Regions from separate parts of the Exiguobacterium sp. s161 genome, predicted to be linked through region 2. Evidence: a T-box and tRNA genes for the amino acid it is inferred to sense, from the RefSeq annotation. Region 2 holds a T-box; the other regions hold tRNA genes.
The links. The T-box of region 2 lies ahead of argS (arginine--tRNA ligase). A T-box ahead of a tRNA ligase gene usually reads a tRNA of that ligase, here a tRNA-Arg.
Positions count from the first base shown of each region.

Region 1: it encodes a tRNA-Arg, which carries the amino acid that the T-box ahead of argS (arginine--tRNA ligase) is inferred to sense. The anticodon was not compared.
Region 3: it encodes a tRNA-Arg, which carries the amino acid that the T-box ahead of argS (arginine--tRNA ligase) is inferred to sense. The anticodon was not compared.

Region 1 is NZ_JACSNH010000001.1:667,108-674,604, reverse strand. Features, by position in the region: gene clpX (ATP-dependent protease ATP-binding subunit ClpX) at 1-346, opposite strand, end outside; gene tig (trigger factor) at 581-1,873, opposite strand; gene KNQ14_RS03230 (hypothetical protein) at 1,984-2,967, opposite strand; gene KNQ14_RS03225 (hypothetical protein) at 2,996-3,493, opposite strand; tRNA gene KNQ14_RS03220 (tRNA-Arg) at 3,623-3,696, opposite strand; gene KNQ14_RS03215 (metallophosphoesterase family protein) at 3,770-4,279, opposite strand; gene KNQ14_RS03210 (XTP/dITP diphosphatase) at 4,285-4,878, opposite strand; gene rph (ribonuclease PH) at 4,875-5,630, opposite strand; gene racE (glutamate racemase) at 5,631-6,437, opposite strand; gene KNQ14_RS03195 (phosphocarrier protein HPr) at 6,524-6,787, opposite strand; gene KNQ14_RS03190 (acyl-CoA thioesterase) at 6,853-7,308, opposite strand; gene sdhB (succinate dehydrogenase iron-sulfur subunit) at 7,365-7,497, opposite strand, start outside.
Region 2 is NZ_JACSNH010000004.1:196,388-203,884, reverse strand. Features, by position in the region: gene KNQ14_RS12225 (3-hydroxybutyrate dehydrogenase) at 1-397, opposite strand, end outside; gene KNQ14_RS12220 (LysR family transcriptional regulator) at 522-1,400, shown strand; gene KNQ14_RS12215 (carboxymuconolactone decarboxylase family protein) at 1,492-1,905, shown strand; gene KNQ14_RS12210 (metallophosphoesterase family protein) at 1,982-2,575, shown strand; gene KNQ14_RS12205 (hypothetical protein) at 2,639-3,244, opposite strand; gene argS (arginine--tRNA ligase) at 3,275-4,957, opposite strand; T-box leader at 5,018-5,235, opposite strand; gene KNQ14_RS12195 (GGDEF domain-containing protein) at 5,365-7,041, shown strand; gene KNQ14_RS12190 (alpha/beta hydrolase) at 7,057-7,497, shown strand, end outside.
Region 3 is NZ_JACSNH010000001.1:428,977-436,473, forward strand. Features, by position in the region: gene whiA (DNA-binding protein WhiA) at 1-428, shown strand, start outside; gene KNQ14_RS01985 (hypothetical protein) at 511-747, shown strand; partial or broken gene clpP (ATP-dependent Clp endopeptidase proteolytic subunit ClpP) at 869-1,453, opposite strand; tRNA gene KNQ14_RS01995 (tRNA-Arg) at 1,636-1,711, opposite strand; gene KNQ14_RS02000 (RNA polymerase factor sigma-54) at 1,865-3,007, shown strand; gene KNQ14_RS02005 (glutaredoxin family protein) at 2,998-3,258, shown strand; gene KNQ14_RS02010 (sugar-binding transcriptional regulator) at 3,374-4,402, shown strand; gene gap (type I glyceraldehyde-3-phosphate dehydrogenase) at 4,456-5,463, shown strand; gene KNQ14_RS02020 (phosphoglycerate kinase) at 5,585-6,769, shown strand; gene tpiA (triose-phosphate isomerase) at 6,797-7,497, shown strand, end outside.

The sequences.
Region 1 (7,497 bases), on a different contig from region 2:
CAATCATGACGATGTTCGATTTCGAAAGCTCGACATCATCTGCGCGACCACCAGCATTGATTCGTTTGTAGTGATTATACATCGCTACAGACAACGACTTCTTCGCTTTTTCTTGACCGATGACATAATCGTCAAGTGTCGTACGAATTTCATGCGGTTTCGGAACATTCTTTAGCTCGACTTCTTCTTCAGTGCCGAGTTCTTCCTCTACGATTTCATTGCAGAGTTCGATACACTCGTCGCAAATGTAAACGCCAGGTCCAGCAACAAGTTTGCGTACTTGTTCTTGTGTCTTTCCACAGAAAGAACATTTTAGCTGACCTTTTTCTTCGTTAAATTTAAACATAAAGGTCCACCCCTTTAACGTGGAAATTGTATGGATGCCTGTAGCATCCCGTCTCACGTTTTACTATTTATGATTGTAGCATGAACAAGGAAAGTCTTTCAAATCCTGGACGAACGATTTACAGTTTGATGTTCTGAACCAAGGATCGTTTGTCCTTGTTTGACCTATCGTACAAAAAAATCGACTCCAAGACCAGAAATTGGGCTTGAAGTCGATCGAAAACCATGAAATGGCTTATTTTGCTTTTGCGTTGTCGACGAGAACATCGATAGCTTTACGGAATTGAAGATCGCCTTTAAGCGTTTCAAGACCACCTTGTGGTGCAAGCATCGTTTCAAGTTGATCTGCAGGGATGTTGTAGAGTTCTGACATTGATTGAAGTTCAGCTTGAGTTTCCTCATCTGTTACTTCGATTTTTTCGTCAGCAACGATTTGCTTGAGGACGAGACGTGCTTTAACGCGCTCTTCCGCTTGCTCTTTCATTTCAGAACGCATTGCCTCTTCTGTCGTTCCAGTCAACTGGAAGTACATGTTGAGGTCGATGCCTTGTGATTGAATACGTTGTGTGAACTCTTGAACCATACGCTCGACTTCGTTTTCGACCATGACTTCTGGAAGATCAACTGTCGCGTTTTTCGTAGCCGCTTCGACTAACTCATCGCGCATTGAAGCATCAGCTTCTTGTTTGCGTGTGTTTTCGAGACGCGTACGAATTTTTGTTTTCAACTCGTCGAGTGAAGAAACTTCTTCATCCATTTCTTTTGCGAACTCATCTGTCAATTCAGGGAGCTCTTGTGCTTTAACTTCGTGGATCGTTACTTTGAATGTAACTGGTTTTCCAGCGAGTGATGCTTCGTGGTATTCCTCTGGGAATGTCACTTCAAGATCTTTTTGCTCGCCAGTTTTTAAACCGACCATTTGCTCTTCGAATCCAGGAATGAAGTTTCCAGAACCGATGACGAGTGAGTAGTTCTCAGCAGTTCCGCCGTCGAATTGGTTTTCCCCATCGAAACCTGCGAAGTCGAATACGACTGTATCGCCATTCTCGATGACGCCATCTTCTTTAACGACGAGTTCTGCACCGCGTTCTTGTAATGTTTTGAGTTCAGCGTCGACGTCTTCGTCAGTAACGTTCGTTTCAACTGCTGTGTACTCAAGACCTTTGTACTCACCGAGTGTAGCTTCTGGCTCGATGACGAACGTGATTTTGAATTCGACTGGCTTGCCTTTTTCGAGTGTTTCAACGTCGATGTTCTCAAGCGCGATTGGCTCGATTCCTGATTCGACGACTGCACCTTCGATTGTGTCCTTGTAAAGGATATCGAGTGCATCTTGGTACAGTGCTTCTTCACCGTACATTTTGTTGAACATTGCGCGTGGCATTTTTCCTTTACGGAAACCAGGTGTGTTCAAAGTCTTAACGACTTTCTTGAACGCTTGGTCTACCGCTTTATCAAATGCTTCAGCAGGCGCTTCATACGTGAGGACGCCGAGGCTACCTGATTGTTTTTCCCATTTTGCAGTCATGCTGAGTCCCTCCAAAATTGTCAATTAGCGTACATGTGTGTACAACAAGTCACATTATAGCACAATCGTTCTGACGATTACCACTGTTGAACGAATCGTTTCCAGATGTCTCAATCGAAGTAAATCTGCTCGAATGCGATGACTTCTGGATAAAGGATATGTGCCGCTCGATATAACCGCTTCGCCAGCGGACTGAGGATACGTTCCGGTTCTTCACGTTCAAATGTCAGACCTGCGAGTTCTTCGCATGCTGCGAGCCACTTCTCCATATCTGATCCGATTCGTTCTCGTTCTTCAAGATGAATCAGTTGATCCGATCGCAAGACGAGCAACGCTCGGAACGGATCCATTCGCTCTAACGTATGCATCGATGCCAGTAACGCTTGTTGCTCCTGTTGATGTACCAGCAGGATTTCTTCTAAATCTTCGCGTGACGAGATCGTCCAGTCTACAGCTAAGTGTGGTACATGAATGCTTATCGGATATGGCACGTGATCAAGCACGCTTCCTAATAACTGATCAATGACGAGTAGACTTTGATGTTCGGTCTCTTGCGCCTGAAGATATTTCTGGGTGATATATGCAATGAGCTCAGAGGTCCGTTCGAATTCAATACCGGTCAAATGGCGCATTTGTTCGACCCAACTCCCATGTCGTAACACATGCATCAGTTCCGTTGCTGATGTTACCTCACGCTGCGCAACAGGGTTGTTTTGAACTGCCGGCTTTTGTTCGCGAACACGCATCTGTTGTTTGATTTCATCTAATCGAAGCGCGAGCCCATAAGGCAGATACGGTGACGCCGAGCGCAAAGCGAGTTTCATCGGATAACGTTCTCCGAGATCATAAAGAAAGAGTGCGAGCACTTGCTCGACACCCTCGACTTCAAGAAATCGTTCTGCCACTGTTTCAAATCGTTCACGGTCATGCATTAAGAGTGGTTGAATGACATAGAGCCGGTGTAATACATCTTCTCCTGTCAATTGGTCAGTCTCTAATTCCATAATCAATTGTTCTTGTCTAGAAGCGGGCAAACGAAGAATCCGCGCTCGTTCTACTTCTAGTTCATGTTCCATCCAGCGCGATGTCCCCATATTCCGGCACTCCTTCATGTTCAACTTCTTATTTCGTAAATGGATCGAGTAAAGACGTCCAGTTCGTGATCGCTTCTTGAAGTTGTCCCGCCTGCTCGATTCCTAATCGATTCAACGTATCTAATGAGACGTCAGCTTCAAGTAATCGAGCGATGTCTTCCGATTGATTCACGTACTGCTCGAGTTTTGCACTTAAATTCTGCAATTCTTGCGGCGGGTTTTCAAGTCCCGCTAATCGTTGATCGATTTGATCCAGTTCTTGATTGAACTGATCAATCGTTCCGTTTTCCTTTAACTTTTCGATTTGTTGATCAAGTGCTTGTTCAGGGTTCGCGGATTCACGCGCTGTCGTAGCAGCCTCATTCAAGGAAGCCGACAAATCTGACGTGACTTGTGCCGTATCTTTTGCAATGCCTTGAAGTTCTCCAGCGTAATCGACACTATTTTTTACATCGTTGACTTGTTGTTTTGCATCGTCGACTGTATTTGAAATCTCACTACATCCAGCAAGAAACGTACTTAGCATAAGGACTGCTCCAACTTTCTTCCACATAGCATTCATCCCTTTCGAGTTCATGATACCTTAATTATAATCGAAAATCGGAATAAAAAAAAGAGACCACCCTCGTAAGGGCAGTCTCTATTTTAATTATAGCGTCCCAAGAGGGATTCGAACCCCCGACCGACGGCTTAGAAGGCCGTTGCTCTATCCTGCTGAGCTATTGGGACGTGTCAACACGAATAAACTATACTAGAACAATTCTTTCGTGTCAATCACATTACAAACATTGCAATTATTATATCACAAAAATGTCCCGTCCAGATGAAGGGCATTTACCGGGTCACCGTTCACATTAAGAAAATCGACAGAATAACGGTTTTGATCCACTTCAAGAATCGCATACGTCTTGTCTGGTCGATGACGTGGCATCCGGATTGAACCTGGATTGATGAATAACACACCGTCCCGATATTCAGCCTTCGCCACATGGGAATGACCATATAAGACGATGTCCGCCTGCTTTTCCTTCGCATGATGCTGTAAGACATCTAGACTGTATTTGACGTCCTGCCGATGCCCGTGGACACAGAGGATGGTATGACCATCCATTTCCGATACGACTTCTTCCGGAAAATCGTGTCCGTAATCGCAATTCCCTCGCACAACACGATATGGATATAATGATTCGATGTCGCGCGTCAATTGGGAGTCCCCACAATGAAATGCCGCATCTACGTCTTGGTGACGTTCGAATATCGTAAGCAGTTCTTGTTCTAGTCCATGACTATCACTAACGATCAACGCTCTCATCTTCATCACACTCCTAAGAAAGTAGTTAAGTCCTGTTCGAGCTTGCGCAATGCATTGCCACGATGACTAATCATCGCTTTTTCTTCTTTCGTCAATTCAGCAGCCGTCTGTCCGCTTTCTGTGACGAACAATGGATCATAACCGAAACCGTTCGAACCCGACGCCTCAAAACCGATTCGCCCTTCCATCGTTCCACGAACCGTCAATGTCTCACCCGTTGGTTTCGCTAGCGCGAGTACACAAACGAAGCGCGCCGTCCGCTCTTCCTCCGGAACACCTTCTAACTTTTCAAGTAGTAGAGCATTGTTCGCCGCATCCGACTTTTCAAGTCCCGCGAAGCGTGCTGAGTAGACGCCGGGAGCGCCATCTAAAGCATCGACTTCAAGACCTGAATCATCAGCAAGTACCGCGTGGCCAAAGTAGGCTGCTGCCTCTGTTGCTTTTAAAAGTGCATTCTCCTCGAATGTCTCACCTGTTTCATCCGTTTCCGGAGCATCGGCGTGATCGAGTAACGACTCGACCGTATAACCGAGACGACCCAGCATGCTTTCAAGTTCCTTCACTTTACCTGCATTGTGTGTTGCGACGATGACCTTCATCTATGTTCCCCCACTTCTTCTCCTACATACCACCAAGAGACACCGAGTGCCTCACGGCCAGCCTCAATCAGTTCCTTAATACCTTTTTCCCCAAGTTCGAGCATTTCGAGCATCTCTTGACGGGAAAATGTCGACTCTTCTCCTGTTGCTTGCATCTCGACGATTTTACCCGATGAGGTCATGACGAGATTGAAGTCGACTTCCGCCGCAGCGTCCTCTTCATAGCATAGATCGAGCAAGACATTCGACTCGACGATTCCAACCGAGATGGCTGCGATGCCCTCTTTGATCGGTGTATCTGTCAGTTTTCCCGCTTGAATCAATTGATCGACTGCTCGGACGAGTGCCAAAAAACCACCAGTGATCGATGCCGTTCGTGTACCGCCATCTGCCTGAATAACGTCACAATCGATCCAGATCGTTCGTTCCCCGAGCTTCTCTAAATCAACGACGGCCCGAAGCGAGCGGCTGATCAGACGTTGGATTTCCATCGTCCGTCCCGTCTGTTTGCCGCGGACGGCTTCTCGTGCGGTCCGCTGAGCCGTCGCACGCGGCAACATCGAATATTCCGCATTGATCCAGCCCTGGCGTTTACCGCGAAGGAACGGTGGCACCTTCTCCTCGACGGTCGCCGTACAGAGGACTTTCGTATCTCCCAGTTCAATCAAGACAGAACCTTCTGCGTGTTTATTGACATCAATCGATAATTGAATAGGACGGAGATCATCCGCCGTTCGTTGGTCTATCCGCATTTAATCTTCCTCCGTTCCAAGCACGATGCGCTCCGCATGGATGGTCTGATCGAGCCAGTCCGTCGCAATCTGATCAAATGAGCGGATATCGCCTGTCGCGTAATAACGATGTTCCGGAATTTGTGTCACATCTGCTGAAATCGTATTGTAATCAAGTAGTGCTGCTACCTCGAGCGCTGTCTCGTCTCCTGAAGAGATTAGCTGGACGCCTGGTCCGATGACCCGTCCAATCACATCTGCTAGAAGCGGGTAATGGGTGCACCCGAGGATCAATGTATCCATATCGTAATTCATCAATGGTCGTAATGTATTGGCAACGACACGTTCGACGTACGCACCATCTGTCTGCATCGACTCGACGAGCGGAACGAATGGCGGGCACGCTAACGATTCGACGACGACTTGCCCTTCGACGTGGCGTAACGCCTTCTCGTAGGAATTACTTGTAATCGTCATCTTCGTTCCAATGACACCGATTCGTTTCGTACGCGTCACCTTAACTGCCGCGCGGGCTCCCGGATCAATGACACCGATGACAGGTATATTTAAACGTTCTCGCGCTTCTTTTAAGACGACAGCCGTGGCTGTGTTACAGGCGATCACGATCAATTTCACATCTTGTTGCACGAGATAATCAATCATCTCCCACGTAAACTCACGAATCTCTTCTTCTGGACGAGGACCATACGGACACCGCAATGTATCCCCGACATAGATGATTCGCTCATGGGGCAACTGTCGCATCAATTCACGTGCGACCGTCAACCCACCGACTCCGGAATCCAGTACTCCAATCGCTCGATTCACTCTTCTCCACCTCTTTCTCTCTTTCCTATGGTAACAAAAAAGGACGACGGTGCAAGACCGGCGTCCGAGAATGTACGATTACAGGATTACTGAGCAAGACCTTCGCTAGTCAGCATATCTGAAAGAGTCGTGATTGCTTCAGAAGCATCGTCACCGTTTGCAACGATTTTGATATCTGAATCTTTCGCGATTCCGAGTGAAAGAACACCCATGATTGACTTCAAGTTGACAGTCTTCCCGTTGTATTCCAAGTTGATGTCTGATTGGAATTTAGAAGCTGTGTTGACGAGCTGAGTAGCCGGACGAGCGTGAATGCCTGAATCCGCGATGACTTTGAATGTTTTTTCCATGATTAAGAAATCTCCCTTCACTAATAACGTACTAGTGAGTCGTTTTCGAATATGTGAACTCATTATCAAATGATAACGGATTCGAATCGATTCTGCAAGGAATTTTTATACGCTTCACTCCATGGGAATGCTTTCCCCGAACGATCGATTTGTACCATAGATGTCCGTCCCGTGAACATCAATTCACCTTGCTCATCAAATGCCGCATAGTGGACGTCACACGATGCACTACCGACATGTACCGGATACGCATAGACAGCGAGACGCGCTCGTGGATAGACTTGGCGAATATAGTTACACTGAGCATCGGCGACGACGATAATGCCGTCTTCTGCAAGCGAATATCCTGTTTCCTCTAACATCAATGTCCGAACGTCTTCAAAATAGACGAACGGTACTCGGTTATTCATATGACCATAGGCATCCGTCTCCGCAAAACGAACAGCGACGTCGAGTCGTGTGCCATGTTTCATCTGTTCAAGCCATGACTCAAGTTCTGGAATATAAGCTGGTACGCGCACAATGAGTTCCTCCTGTCTGAATGAAAAAAGAAGGAGCAAGCTCCTTCTTTGATAAATCATGAACTAACGGCTTCACCTGTTCGTCCTTCGTCACTACCGAAGAACTTTTTGAATGAATGAAGTGTCGTCTGACGGTTCATCGCCGCGATTGAAGTCGTCAGCGGAATCCCTTTCGGACAAACCTCAACA
Region 2 (7,497 bases):
CTTGTTTTTTCATGATCGGGAAGACATATTTCGTATAGAGGAATGGTGCACGAAGCATGATGCTTTGAAGCAAGTCGAATTTCTCAGTCGAGAACTCTTCGATTGGTGAGACGTGTTGCATTCCCGCGTTGTTGATGACGATATCAATCGTTCCGTAATGTGCGACAGTCTGTTCGATACTTGATTTGATTGCCTCTTCACTTGTCACATCACCTGCGACAGCAAACGCATCGAAGCCTTTTTCACGAAGCGTTTCAGCAGAGCGTTTTGCAGCTTCTTCCTGAAGATCGACGATGACGACCTTCGCACCTTCTTGGGCGAATTCTTCAGCGATCTCAAGACCGATTCCGCTTGCTGCTCCTGTAATTAATGAAACTTTTCCTTCGAGTTGTTTCATCATGATGAATTCCTTCTTTCTTTATCTTTACGTGTTCGGTCTCTTTACTGTACGCTGATTGAAAGAATAATAAAAATGAATACTTGTTATGACATCTATAACTCAAAAGAATAGGAGAATACTGATGGATTTCCGCCAACTGGAATACTTTACGGAAGTGGCACGCTTCAAAAGCTTCACTCGTGCCGCTGAACATCTCCACGTCACGCAACCGACACTCAGTAAAATGGTCCGTCACTTAGAAGAGGAACTTGAAGTGGATTTGTTCGATCGGAGTAAACGACAAATCGTCCTGACGGATGCCGGTGAGACCTTATTGATTGAAGGTGAAAAGATTCTGCGGCAGTTATCTGACCTGCCTTCCCACCTCTATGATGTCATGCATCTGACGAAGGGAACGATTCGGCTCGGTGTTCCCCCACTGATCGGTTCACTGTTTTTCCCGGGTCTCCTGCGTCGCTTCGAAGAGATGTATCCGATGATTCAAATCGAATTAATCGAAGCCGGTGGGCATGCGCTAGAAAAAGCGGTCGTCGCCGGTGAAGTCGATTTGATCGCAACGGTGCTGCCTTCGGATGAGCATTTAACGACACACCCCTTCATTGAAGAAGAATTGCATTTGTTTTTACCAAATGATCACCCACTCGCCGATCGGTCGATGATTGCGTTAGAAGAAGTTTCCGACATGCCGTTCGTCTTGTTCAACGAAACGTTCTCGCTACACGATGTCGTCTTGAACGCTTGCCAAGATGCCGGATTTACGCCTAACGTGTCTCGGGTGAGCTCACAGTGGGACTTCTTATGTTTACTAGTCGCAGAAGGAAATGCCGTGACTGTCCTGCCGCGTTCGATCGCGGATCGCTTTTCGATTCGTGGCGTCAAAACGATTCCGCTTGAAACACGTGTCCCGTGGCACTTAGGAATCGCCGTTCCGACCGGTCGCTATCAATCGTATGTGACGCGGAAGTGGATTCAATTCGTTAGCGATATGTATTCCAAATAAGCATACCTTTCATAAAAACCATGTATTTGTAGCATGGTATTTCTTCCTTTACGATAAGAACATCGTTAAAAAAGAAAGGAAGTCCTTTACCATGGCAACTCATTTTGAATCACGTCACGAAACAGGCGTTAAAAAACTCAGCGAATTCACAGACGAAAACGCTGCACAATCTACGCATGACAAAATCTCTGAATCCCTGAAAGATATCGCTCCAGCAGTCGGTGAGTGGATCACGGATTTCGCATACGGTGAAGTTTACAGCCGCGATGGTCTCGTCAACCGTGACCGCGCAATCGTTACGATTGCTTCTCTCGTCACACAAGGTACAGAACCACAGCTTGCTCTCCACATCAATACTGGATTGACAGCTGGTTTGACAGGAAACGAAATCGTCGAAGCTATCATGCATCTTGTTCCTTACACTGGATTCCCACGTGTCTTGAACGCACTTGAAGTCGCAAAAGTCGTCTTTGCAGAACGTGGCGTCACAGTCGAAACAGAATAAGATCCGTACGACTTAATTGAAAAAAGATGGGCATGACGCATTTTCGGGTATCTCCTTAACAAAGGAGTGGTCGATCATGCGTTATGCCCTTTTTGCGGATCTTCATAGCTCATTAGCCGACACAGCGGCTGTCCTAGCTGACATACGGCGGCTCGCTCCCGATGCGCATTTGTTTTGTCTCGGTGATGTTCATGAATGCCATGTCGGTAAAAAGCGAGCGAAGCGCTATTCTTTCGAATCGCTCTCCCTCGTCGTGACGCTCGATGATGATTTTTTAGAGTTGATTGATTTTAAGACGTTGCTTGGCAATCAAGAAGAACGCATCCTGTCGCTCGTCCCACCGCATCTGTCTCCTGTCATCGATGCGTTACGCGATTGCCCTCGAAAACAACGGATCGAGGGGGCATTATTGATTCATGGAGACCAACTCAGTTGGTCGCGTGATTTTCTACCCAATCTGTCACAACAACGAGAACCATTACTCTTTTTTGGCCATAGTCATATCAGAGGTTTGTTTCAAAATGGCATCGCCAAACCGAGCCCACTAGGTCAAACTTTATCCATCAAAGGAGAACGGCATGCCGTCAATCTGGGTCCTGTCGTGTTCGAACGAGAATGGTGTCTTTACGATTCAGAGCAACAATCGATTGTGTTCCATCAAGCGAAGTAAGAAGATACGACAAAAGCCGTCGGGCACAGGGCTCGACGGCTTTTTGTTCGTGCATCCTATTGATCAGAGATAACGGACAAGCGATGCCTTGACGACATCCACTTGTGTGAAGTTCGTCTCTTCCGCGAATGTTTCGATGACTTGACGGACATCCCCTTGACGACGTACGAAGCTCGTCGGGACTGGTGTCGTACCGACAAGTTGCTCATGCAGACTCGTCAATCGATGATCATCGATGATCGTCGTCATCAAATCAAGGAATAGCAGAACATGCAGACGGTTCAAATAATCCCATGGTTTGTCTTCCGAACGGAATTCATTACGAGCGAGCCATTTTTTCAATCCGATCGCATCGATTTGACTCAACGTCTCTGTCGTACGTGCCGACTTCCAAAGCGTCAACAGTTCACCCAGTTTTTTCCGTGTCTGTTTCTTACGCATGAAGAATTCAAAATTGTCTTTCGTCCGTAACGCGTCTCCTTCAATCGGAGCAATCAAATCGGCTTCCGGCGCCGTCACGAAATCGTGAACGAAATCGACAGACTCTCCCGGTAACCAAGCAGCGACTTTCCCGTGAAAATCAGCCATGAAGGCGACCGTTTCTGCCAAAGGCTCCTGCTTCATCTGTGAAGCAGCTTGCTGTAATCGTTCTTTCGTCTCAGTCTTCATAATCTACCTCTTCTTATTCGTGGATTGGTCTTACATTTCTTCTGGAGCGCCGACACCAAGCAAACGAAGACCCTCTGTCAAGACGATTGTGACAGACTTGACGAGTGCAAGACGCGATTGTTTTGCTGCGTCATCTTCGAGAACACGGACGTGTCCGTAGTATTTATTGAAGCTTTGTGCAAGATCTAAGACGTAGCGGCTGATGATTGACGGCTCACGACGTGTGAACGCGCGATCGATGACCGTCGAGAATTGGTTTAGCATCGACACGACACCCCATGCATGATCATCGGCACTCCCAGCGAATGGTGTGCCATCATAGCCACCTTTACGGAGCAATGAGTGCGCACGGGCATTCGTGTACTGAACATACGGTCCTGTTTCGCCTTCGAATTTCAACATCTGCTCAAGATCGAACTCGATGTTGTTCATCCGTTCGTTCTTCAAGTCATGGAAGATGACCGCGCCAACACCAACTTGGCGAGCCGTGGCTTCGGCATTCGCTAAGTTCGGATTTTTTTCCGCGATGTTTTGCTTCGCAACATCGATCGCTTCTTGTAGTACTTCTTCAAGCAAGACGATCCGACCTTTACGCGTCGACATTTTCTTTCCGTCCTTCATGATCAGACCGAATGGGACATGGTGCATTCCGTCGACGTTTTCGAATCCAAGTTTCTTCAAGACTGCGAACAATTGCTTGAAGTGAAGCGCTTGTTCCCCACCGACGACGTAGAACGCTTGCTCAAAGCGGTACGTTTCAAGACGATAGACGGCAGCTGCTAAGTCACGTGTCGCATAAAGCGTTGCGCCATCTTTCTTTTTAATCAAGGCAGGTGGCATACCTTCTGCTTCGAGGTCGACGACCATTGCCCCTTCTGATTCGACGAGGAGATCTTTTTCTTCGAGCAAATCGATGACGTGTTGCATCTTATCGTTGTAGAAGGCTTCTCCGTTCAAACTATCGAATTTAACACCGAGCATCTCATAGACACGGTTGAACTCGACGAGTGAGACTTCACGGAACCACGTCCAAAGAGTTGTCGCCTGCTCATCACCTTGTTCGAGTTTTTTGAACCAGAGACGCCCTTCATCTTCAAGTGCTGGGTTCGTTTCCGCTTCTTCGTGGAATCGGACGTATAATTTCAACAATTCCTTGATTGGTTCTGCACGGACCGCTTCTTCCTCACCCCACATCGTGTAAGCGACCATCAATTTCCCGAACTGAGTTCCCCAGTCCCCTAAGTGGTTGACACCGACGACGTCGTACCCTTTTTTACGCGAAATCTGGTTGAGCGCGTTCCCGATGACTGTCGAACGCAAGTGACCCATCGAGAAGGGTTTCGCGATGTTTGGTGATGAAAAATCAGTGACGATCGTTTTCCCATTGGCTTCACTTGATCCGAACGCCTCTTTTTCCGTCAAAACTTGGTTGACGATTTCTTGCGAGACGACATCTCGATTCAAGAAGACGTTAATGTAAGGACCAACGGCTTGAACGTTCGAGAACAACGGCGCGTCGATTTTTTCTGCGAGCTCCGAAGCAATCATGTTTGGTGCTTTACGGAATGCTTTAGCGAGCATGAAACATGGGAATGCCAGATCTCCATGATCTTCATGTTTCGGTTGCTCGATCAGTTGTTCGATTTGTTCAACTGATAAGGCACCTTCCATGACTTGATGTAATACTTCTGCATACTGCGCTTTATAACTCATCTTTATTTCCTCCTGCTTCACTGATTTTTTGGCAATAAAAAACGCCCCTTGCGCCACGCGCAAAGAGACGGAATGACCGCGGTACCACTCTTCTTGGTGTCACTCGACACCCACCTTGTTCGGGGATAACGGGGTTCCCCCGGCTACGCCTTTTCCATCAGGAATCGGGCAGCGTCTCAGAAGTGCGTTTCACGACCGGTTCGTCCTCAGGCTTCCACCATTCCCTGATTCGCTAGTTGACGAAAATCAACCGTTACTCTCTTCATCATCGACTGTATTCGATATCTTTCACATTATACGCAATTCTTTCTTTTCTCTCAACCTTATTTTTTTGGTAAATGGCTCATCAAAATTTCCACAATTCGGGTATAGGAATAAAAGATACTTCTCAGGGGGAGGGATGTTTCATGCGCTACTACCAACATGTAGCCCGGACGAGCTGGATCGTCTTCGGTCTCGTCGCCTTGACATTATTAGTGATCGGCATCGTTCATCCACCAACCTTCCATCCTTCTGTCTCCATCATCAACACTCTTTATTTATTCGGACTCGTTCTCCTGTTTCAGTTCGATAATGTCCGTCGTGGTGGCATTTACTATACATTCCAAGAAGGCATCATCTTATTTTTATTCCTCAATTACGGTTTAACGTACGCCTTGATTTTAAGCCAAGTCGGTATTCTCGTCTTTCAATTCATGTCTCACCGAAAAGCGATTCGTTGGAAACGTTTCGTTTATCTCTACCCGATCAACGCCTTGTTCGATTTAGTCTACATCTCGCTTCCGGTCTTTGCGTATTATGCGCTCGGCGGACCGATCGGCTCAAACTTTACGTATACGAAAGCCTTGCTCCCTTTCATCGGCTTTTTGATCACCGTCTTCCTTGTCTCTTACTTCCAATGTCTATTCGTCAATCGATTCCTCTACTTGAAATACGATTGGCAACGTCTCGTAAAGCTTCAGTCCCTCGTCTACGGGATTAGCATGTTAAGTGCTCTACTTGGAATCTGGTTCTACGATGAAAGTCCGCTCGTCGCGGCTACAGTTTCCGCCTTGATTCTCTTTTTGTTCAAACGTCTGTTGCAAGAGCATGGCGACTCCCTTGAAGCAAACGATAATGCTAAGCGATTTGACGATGCGAAGGAACACTTGTTGATTTCCCGCTTCGAGCGCGAGACGATCGATTCGTTGCTCCTCGATTTATCACATCTATTGCCGTTTTCTGAAGGTTGGATCTCGATTCAACAACAGCGGAAACAAGTCATCTATAACATCCGGACGAAACAACCGATCGACGTGTTACCACTGTTTCATTCCTTGTCAGCCGACGATTTGCATACCCCGATCATCTATGGGCTGCGTTGCGACTGGGGAAACGATATTCAAATCGGATTGCCTGTCGATCGTCACTCGATGCTAGCGATTCCTTCGATTACGAGCGGAGAGGTCGATGTTTCGATCATCCTGTTCCATCAAGTCGCAGACGCCTATGATGTGACGAATGCCGACGAATTATCTCGTTTGCTCCGTATCTTTTGTCGCGTCTTAGAACGCTCACGTGAAACGGTCCAACTCTATACGGAAAGTCGGACCGATGCCTTGACCGAATTACCGAATAGTCGTGCTTTTTATGAACACGGTCGGCAGGAATTTGCCGCTGACTGCTATCCGCTCTCCGTGATCCTGTTCGATATCGATCATTTCAAACGTGTCAATGATACGTATGGTCATAAAGTGGGCGATCTCGTCCTTCGTGAACTCGGTCGACGTATCCAGGCGATCCAATTGCAATATGATGATGTCTTTGCTGCTCGTTATGGCGGGGAGGAATTCGTGCTTCTGTTGCGAAATGGTAGTCAAGAGGCTGCTATCCAGATTGCCGAGACGGTCCGCCATGCGGTCATGGATCGTCCCTTCCTCGTCGATGGTCACCGACTGTCCTTAACGGTCAGTCTCGGAATTGACACAGTGGAGGAAAGATATCAACGGACGTTCGAAGAATCACTCCGTCAAGCCGATCATGCACTCTATGTCGGCGGAAAACACAACGGACGCAATTGTACCGCGCATTACGCAAATCTTTGAAAGGTCGTGACTCTATTGTCGATTACGGAAATTGAAATGACGCTACCGACATCACAAGCTCACCGGACGATTCGGATTCATCGGCCGCCCCATTTAGATCCTTCTGAAGCGTTACCAGTGATTTATATGCACGATGGACAAAACGTCTTCAGTGGAGAAACCGCCTCGTTCGGAAAAGGCTGGGAGATTCATCTTGCGCTACAACAGACACAGATTCCGGCAATGGTCGTTGCGATTGATAGTCCAGAAGACGGCATGGACCGTTACGACGACTACGCTCCTTGGAGTGATGAAGCTTTATTGATGCGGACCGCTTATCCTTCGCACCGGAAGTCGATCGGGGGAAACGGTAAGGTCTACATGGACTGGATCATTCGCGAGCTAAAACCATACATTGATGCCAACTACGCGACACGCCCTGACGATACGACGATGATCGGCAGCTCGATGGGTGGC
Region 3 (7,497 bases), on a different contig from region 2:
AACGGAAAAAGGGACACATCCTCTACATCAAGGAGAGCGAGAAGATTTCCGATTTCCTTAAACTCGTCGATGCGACACAATCGATGCTACGGTTCGAGGACGTACGGATCTTAAAAGACATGCGTAACTCGGTCAACCGTCTCGTCAACTGTGAGACAGCGAACCTCAACAAGACGGTCGGTGCGGCATTACGCCAAGTCGAGAACATCAAGTTCCTTGAGCGGACGGTCGGTCTTGACGTCTTACCGGATAAGCTGAAGGAGATCGCGATCTTGCGCGTGACACATCAAGACGTGACGTTACAAGAGCTCGGGGAGATGGTCGAAAGCGGCTCCATCTCAAAATCAGGAATCAATCACCGGTTGCGGAAGATTGATCAAATCGCTGAAAAAGTACGGAATGGAGAGTCGATGACAGGGGCCTTATAAGAGGGTCGCTTGCGAGATGAACCATAGTCTACTATAATATATAGTCGATGCAACTAAATGTTCGAATTAAGGAGTTTTTGAAATGGCTAACGAAAAGAAACGTATTTCGCTCACTGTAGACGCGAAGTTTGACGAAGTATTAACGAAAAAAGCAAAATCAATCGGTGTACCGAAAAGCACACTCGTTGCGTTCGCAACATCTTTATTCCTGAAACAATTACAAGCAGAAGAAGAGCTTTCGCCACATGCGAACGCAATCTACTCGCTGATTCGTGAAAACCACGACATCGTTTCAGATATCACAGACTTGATCGACTGATCATCGACCTCTCGTTCTACAAGGAACGGGAGGTTTTTTGTTGTATACAGATGAATAGAGAAGAGTTCGCTTTCCTGCAGATACAAAAAAAGTGCCTCCCGAAGGAGACACTCTGGGTGACTTATGCACGTTCCATGACGCGGTCGATGAGACCGTAGTCAGCAGCAGCTTGTGCTGACATGAAGTTGTCACGCTCTGTATCGCGTTCGATGACTTCAAGTGGTTGTCCTGTGTTTTCAGCCATGATTTTGTTGAGGTGTTCACGCATTTTGATGATACGTTCCGCATGGATTTTGATATCCGATGCTTGACCTTGTGTACCACCGAGTGGTTGGTGGATCATGATTTCAGCGTTTGGTAACGCGAAACGTTTTCCTTTTGCGCCAGCTTGGAGCAAAAATGCACCCATGGATGCTGCCATACCGATACAAATCGTTGAGACTTGTGGCTTGATGAAGTTCATTGTATCGTAAATCGCCATACCGGCAGTGATCGAACCACCTGGGCTGTTGATGTAAAGCGAGATTTCTTTATCTGGATCTTCTGCTGCTAAGAACAGAAGTTGGGCAACGACTGAGTTGGCGACGTTGTCGTCAATCGCGCTCCCGAGAAGAATGATGCGGTCTTTTAGCAAACGTGAGTAGATATCGTAAGCACGTTCCCCGCGGTTTGTTTGTTCGATGACTGTTGGAATTAACATAGTCTTTGCCTCCTTATAGTTGGTATGTAGCTTCCTATTCGACTTATCCTTATCATAATCCTTTGGTCAATATTGGTCAAAAGATACGATGCGACTTTTAGGTATTTTTCCATTACAAAGGCAAATGAAACATATCAATATAGAAAAAAGGCAACGCCATTGCTGGCATTGCCTTGTAGTTGAATAAATGGTACACCCGGAGAGATTCGAACTCCCGACACCTGGTACCGGAAACCAGTGCTCTATCCCCTGAGCTACGGGTGCATCTGATGTACTGAACAATTAATAGTATAGCGACATTTTTTCAGAAAAGCAATAGGGAAGCAGGACTTTTCTTTTCTCCGGCGACTCAAAAGGGGTTCAGAGCACGTTTCTTAAAACGTTTCTTCTATAATAAGAAGTGAGGGAGGGGAATCGATGGATCAACGCCAGGAACAGACGCAACAGATGACGTTATCGGCGTCACAACAGTATCAATTACATGTGCTTGAGCAACCGGCGGCAGAGCTCGAGGAGGAATGGCGACGGTTGAAACGACGGTTGCATCGTCATTACCCGAATCAGGTTTCGCTAGAGGTCGAGCAGATGGCAGGTAATATGGCATCCTATGAAGACGAGCTTCTTGCACAAATACGTTTAGAATCAGTCAGACAGGAAATAGGATATATGGCGGAACAACTCATCGTGTATTTAGAAGCGGACGGTTTATTACGGACGTCGGACGAGCAGCTCGCTGCATCCTTCTCGACCGATGTCGCAACGATTACAGAAGCACGGACACTCTTACAAGAATGTCAACCGGTCGGCATCGCTGCCCGCTCGGAGCGCGAGTGCCAATGGTTACAGGCAATCGAGCTAGACGACACGGAATTGATCGGACTAACGGATCGGTTGCGACATGAACCGGCGAGTCAGGTATTCGCTCAGTACAGTGAGGCGGATCGAGCGCGGTTGCGAAAACGATTGACACGCCTGAGCCGGACACCGGATCTTCCTAAAGAAGAACGACTGGTCATGGCAGAAGCACGGATTCACCTGTTAGATGGAAAACTTCAGATCGATTGGATGACACTCGATACGGATCAGACGTGGCTCGAACTAAAAGAGGCAACGCCTTTTTTGCGCGCGTACGAACGACGCCGTGTCACGATGCATGCCATCCTCTCAGTTTTGCTTGAGCGACAAGAACGCTGGTTCAAAGGAGAACTGCATCTTGAGCCATTGACGAAAAAACAAGTCGCTGAGGCGACGGGGCATCATCCGTCAACGATTGGTCGAGCGATTGCTGCGAAGTATGTCGAGACGGTCCATGGTCTCGTTGCTTTAGAAGACTTGTTCGTCTCACGGACGACAACCGGAGATTCGAGTTTTTTGATTAAACGGCGGATCGCCGAATACATTCAACACAGCGATCGTCCGTTAAGTGATCAGCAATTGACGGATCGCCTGCAAGCAGACGGTCTGACAGTCGCGCGACGGACGGTCGCGAAGTACCGGGCAGCGCTTGGTTTAACGAAAAAAACGATGCAGCAAAGGAAGGCGCAATCAGAATGGGATTAAAACGACACAGACACTTAACACTGTATTCACGTCCGGGATGTACGCTATGTGAAGAGGCCGCCATCTTACTCGACTTCGTACTCGATGAGTTTCCGGAATGGACGTTCGAGGAAGTCAACATTGATCAGGATGAAGCGCTCAGTCTACGGTTCTTATACGAGATTCCGGTCGTCATGCATGATGAGGAAATCTGGAGTTATGGCAAATTCGAGACGGAAACGATAAGAAACCGCTTACTTCAAAAAACTTGAGAAACGAGACTTGCAAGGCGAGAAATGGACTGTTATGATAACGGTGTACCAAGTGGGACACGTTATGACATGCGGGACAGAAAGCGTCCAGCTACTTGAGAGGAGAGGGAAATACATGATTCGGCAGTTAGTCCAGATCCAAAAACGAATCGTGCCTGATCTGATCGAAGAAATGCAGACACGCTACGACATCCTTCATTACGTACGACTGATGCAACCGATCGGACGACGTACGCTTGCGACAAGCCTTGGCTTGACGGAACGCGTCTTACGACGGGAAGTCGACTTTTTGAAGCAACAAGACCTCCTAGAGGTCGCGACGCAAGGGATGTCCTTGACGGATGAAGGACGAAACGTTCTTCGCAGCATGCACAGCATCATGGGAGAACTCGCAGGGATCTCAGACATGGCGAAAGCCTTGAAAGAGAGACTCGGAGTACGGGACGTCGTCATCGTACCGGGTGATTCCGATGAGACCTTCTGGGTACAACGAGACATGGGGCGGGCGACCGTCGCACGACTCAAACGAGAGCTTTCTTCAGACCATCACAATACGATCGCTGTCACAGGCGGTACGACGATGGCTTCCGTCGCGGCGATGATGTCGCCAGATAAGGAACACCGTCCAATGACGTTCGTTCCGGCACGCGGAGGATTAGGAGAAACGCTCGAACTACAAGCGAACACAGTATGCTCACGGATGGCGTCACGCGCTCAAAGTGATTATCATCTGCTTCACATCCCAGACATGGTCAGCACAGAGACGTTCGTCAAGATGATTGAAGAGCCGAGCATAAAAAATGTGCTTCAAATGATTAAAGGTGCTTCAATCGTGGTACATGGAATTGGTGAGGCGAAAACGATGGCAAAACGTCGTCGTGCGTCTGCGGATCTCCTGACCCGACTGGAACATGAACAGGCAGTAGCGGAAGCATTCGGATATTACTTCGACCGAAACGGGAACATCGTGCACCGGGTCAAGACGGTTGGTCTTCAACTGGCTGACTTGAAGCAAGTCGAACACGTCATCGTCGTCGCAGGTGGTCATTCGAAGGCAGAAGCGATCAACGCCTATGTCAAACAGTCGCCAGACATCATCCTGATTACGGATGAAGGCGCAGCAGCTTCGATTTTGAAAGGGTAACCCCCTTTTGAATAATAGATAACTCGCTTTACATTAAAAGGAGGAAAATTATCATGGCAGTAAAAGTTGGTATTAACGGATTTGGACGTATCGGACGTTTGGCACTTCGTCAAATTCTTCAATTCGATGGAATCGAAGTAGTCGCGATCAACGACCTTACAGACACTAAAATGCTTGCGCACCTTCTCAAATATGATACGACTCAAGGTCGTTTCGACGGCGAAGTTGAAGTACACGACGGTTACTTCCTCGTCAACGGTAAAGAAATCAAAACACTTGCTAACCGCAACCCAGAAGAACTCCCATGGGGCGAGCTCGGTGTTGACATCGTTCTCGAATGTACTGGTTTCTTCACAGACAAAGAAAAAGCTGAGCTTCACTTAAAAGCTGGCGCTAAAAAAGTCGTTATCTCTGCACCTGCAACTGGCGACATGAAAACAGTCGTCTTCAACACGAACCACGAAATCCTTGACGGAACTGAAACAGTTATCTCTGGTGCTTCTTGTACTACAAACTGTCTCGCGCCAATGGCTAAAGTTCTCCAAGATCAGTTCGGAATCGTTGAAGGTCTCATGACTACGATCCACGCTTACACTGGTGACCAAAACACACTCGACGCTCCACACCCTAAAGGTGACTTCCGTCGTGCACGTGCGGCAGCAGCAAACATCGTTCCAAACTCAACTGGTGCTGCAAAAGCAATCGGTCTCGTTCTTCCAGAACTTCAAGGTAAACTTGATGGATCTGCACAACGTGTACCAGTCGCTACAGGTTCACTCACTGAGCTCGTAACTGTACTCGACAAAAAAGTTTCTGTAGAAGAAGTCAACGCAGCAATGAAAGCAGCTGCTAACGAGTCTTACGGTTACACTGAAGACGAAATCGTTTCTTCTGACATCGTTGGTATCTCTTACGGATCACTCTTCGATGCAACACAAACTAAAGTCATGACAGTCGGCGACAAACAACTCGTTAAAACAGTTGCTTGGTATGACAACGAAATGTCTTACACTAGCCAACTCGTTCGTACACTCAAACACTTCGCAGAAATCGCTAAGTAATTCGAGCAATTAAATAGCAATTGAATAAGAGCGGAAACGATATCAGTCTCCGCTCTTATTGCGGAAAAAAGCGGGAGGGGCATTCGCCCCTCACTATACGTAAGAGACGGAGGACGAATGTATGAATAAGAAATCGATTCGCGACATCGATGTACAAGGAAAACGCGTATTTACACGCGTGGATTTCAACGTACCGTTGGAAGACGGTAAAATCACGGATGACACACGGATCCGTGCTGCACTCCCAACGATCAAACACTTGATCGACGGTGGAGCAAAAGTCATTCTCGCTAGCCACATGGGTCGTCCAAAAGGCGAAAAGAACCCTGAGTTCTCACTTGCACCAGTCGTAGCACGCCTCAGCGAATTGCTTGGTAAAGACATCAAGCTCGTTGAAGAAGCATACGGTCCAGTTGCAGAAGAAGCAGTCAGCAAACTCGAAAACGGCGATGTCGTCGTCTTAGAGAACGTTCGCTTCTACCCTGGTGAAACGAAAAATGACGAAGAGCTCGCTAAAGGATTCGCGAAACTCGCTGACGTCTTCGTCAACGACGCGTTCGGCGCAGCACACCGTGCACACGCATCGACAGAAGGTATCGCACACCATGTCGACACAGCAGTTGCCGGTCTTCTCATCGAAAAAGAACTTCAAGTTCTCGGTAAAGCTCTTTCTAACCCAGATCGCCCGTTCACGGCAATCATCGGTGGTTCGAAAGTAGCGGACAAAATCGGTGTCATCGATCACTTACTCGACATCGTCGATACGTTGATCATCGGTGGCGGTTTATCGTACACGTTCCTCACAGCTCGTGGTATCGAAGTCGGTACTTCACTTCTTGAGGTCGATAAAATCGACCAAGCGAAGGAATTCATGAAGAAAGCAGAAGAAAAAGGCGTTAAGTTCCTCATGCCAATCGACTGCGTCATCACGAAGGAATTCGGAGAAGAAACATATGTCGGACCACGTGACATCACAGAGATCCCAGCCGATCACATGTCACTTGATATCGGTCCAAAAACGGTTGAACTCTATGCAGAGGCAATCAAGAACTCGAAACTCGTCGTCTGGAACGGACCGATGGGCGTATTCGAACTCGATAAATACGCAAACGGTACAAAAGGTGTCGCGCAAGCTCTTGCGGACAGCGATGCGTACTCAATCATCGGCGGTGGCGACTCAGCTGCTGCGGCAGAGAAATTCGGTCTTGCTGACAAAATGAGCCACATCTCTACAGGTGGTGGAGCAAGTCTCGAATTCATGGAAGGGAAAGCTCTTCCTGGTGTCGAAGCGCTAAACGACAAGTAATCTAAGTTCACAAGGGAGTGTTTCTCAATGCGTAAACCAATTATCGCAGGTAACTGGAAGATGAATCTGACGCTCAAGGATGCAGTCGCATTCGTTGAGGAAGTCAAAGGAGCTGTACCTGCTTCGACGACAGTCGACGCAGCCGTCTGTGCGCCAGCAGTATTCTTGGCACACTTGACAGAAGCAGCAGCTGGTACGGATCTTAAGATCGGTGCTCAAAACATGTACGACAAAGAGAGCGGTGCGTTCACTGGTGAAATCAGCCCGCTCATGCTCAAAGAACTCGACGTGACTTACGTCATCCTTGGTCACTCTGAGCGTCGTGAGTACTTCGGCGAAACAGATGCGTTCATCAACAGCAAAGCGAAAAAAGCGTTCGAGCACGGTCTCGTTCCAATCGTTTGTGTAGGTGAAACACTGGAAGAACGTGAAGGCGGCAAGTTCGAAGACGTCATCCGCGAACAGACAGCAAACAGCCTCAAAGGTCTTACTGTCGACCAAGTGAAAAATCTCGTCGTCGCATACGAGCCTGTCTGGGCAATCGGAACAGGTAAATCAGCGACAGAACAAGATGCACAAGATTCTTGTAAATTCGTCCGTGACGTCGTTGCAGCTGAATTTGGTGCTGAAGCAGCAGAAGCTGTCCGCATCCAATACGGTGGTAGCGTCAAACCGGAAAACATCAAAGAATATATGGCTCAACCAGACATCGACGGCGCGCTCGTCGG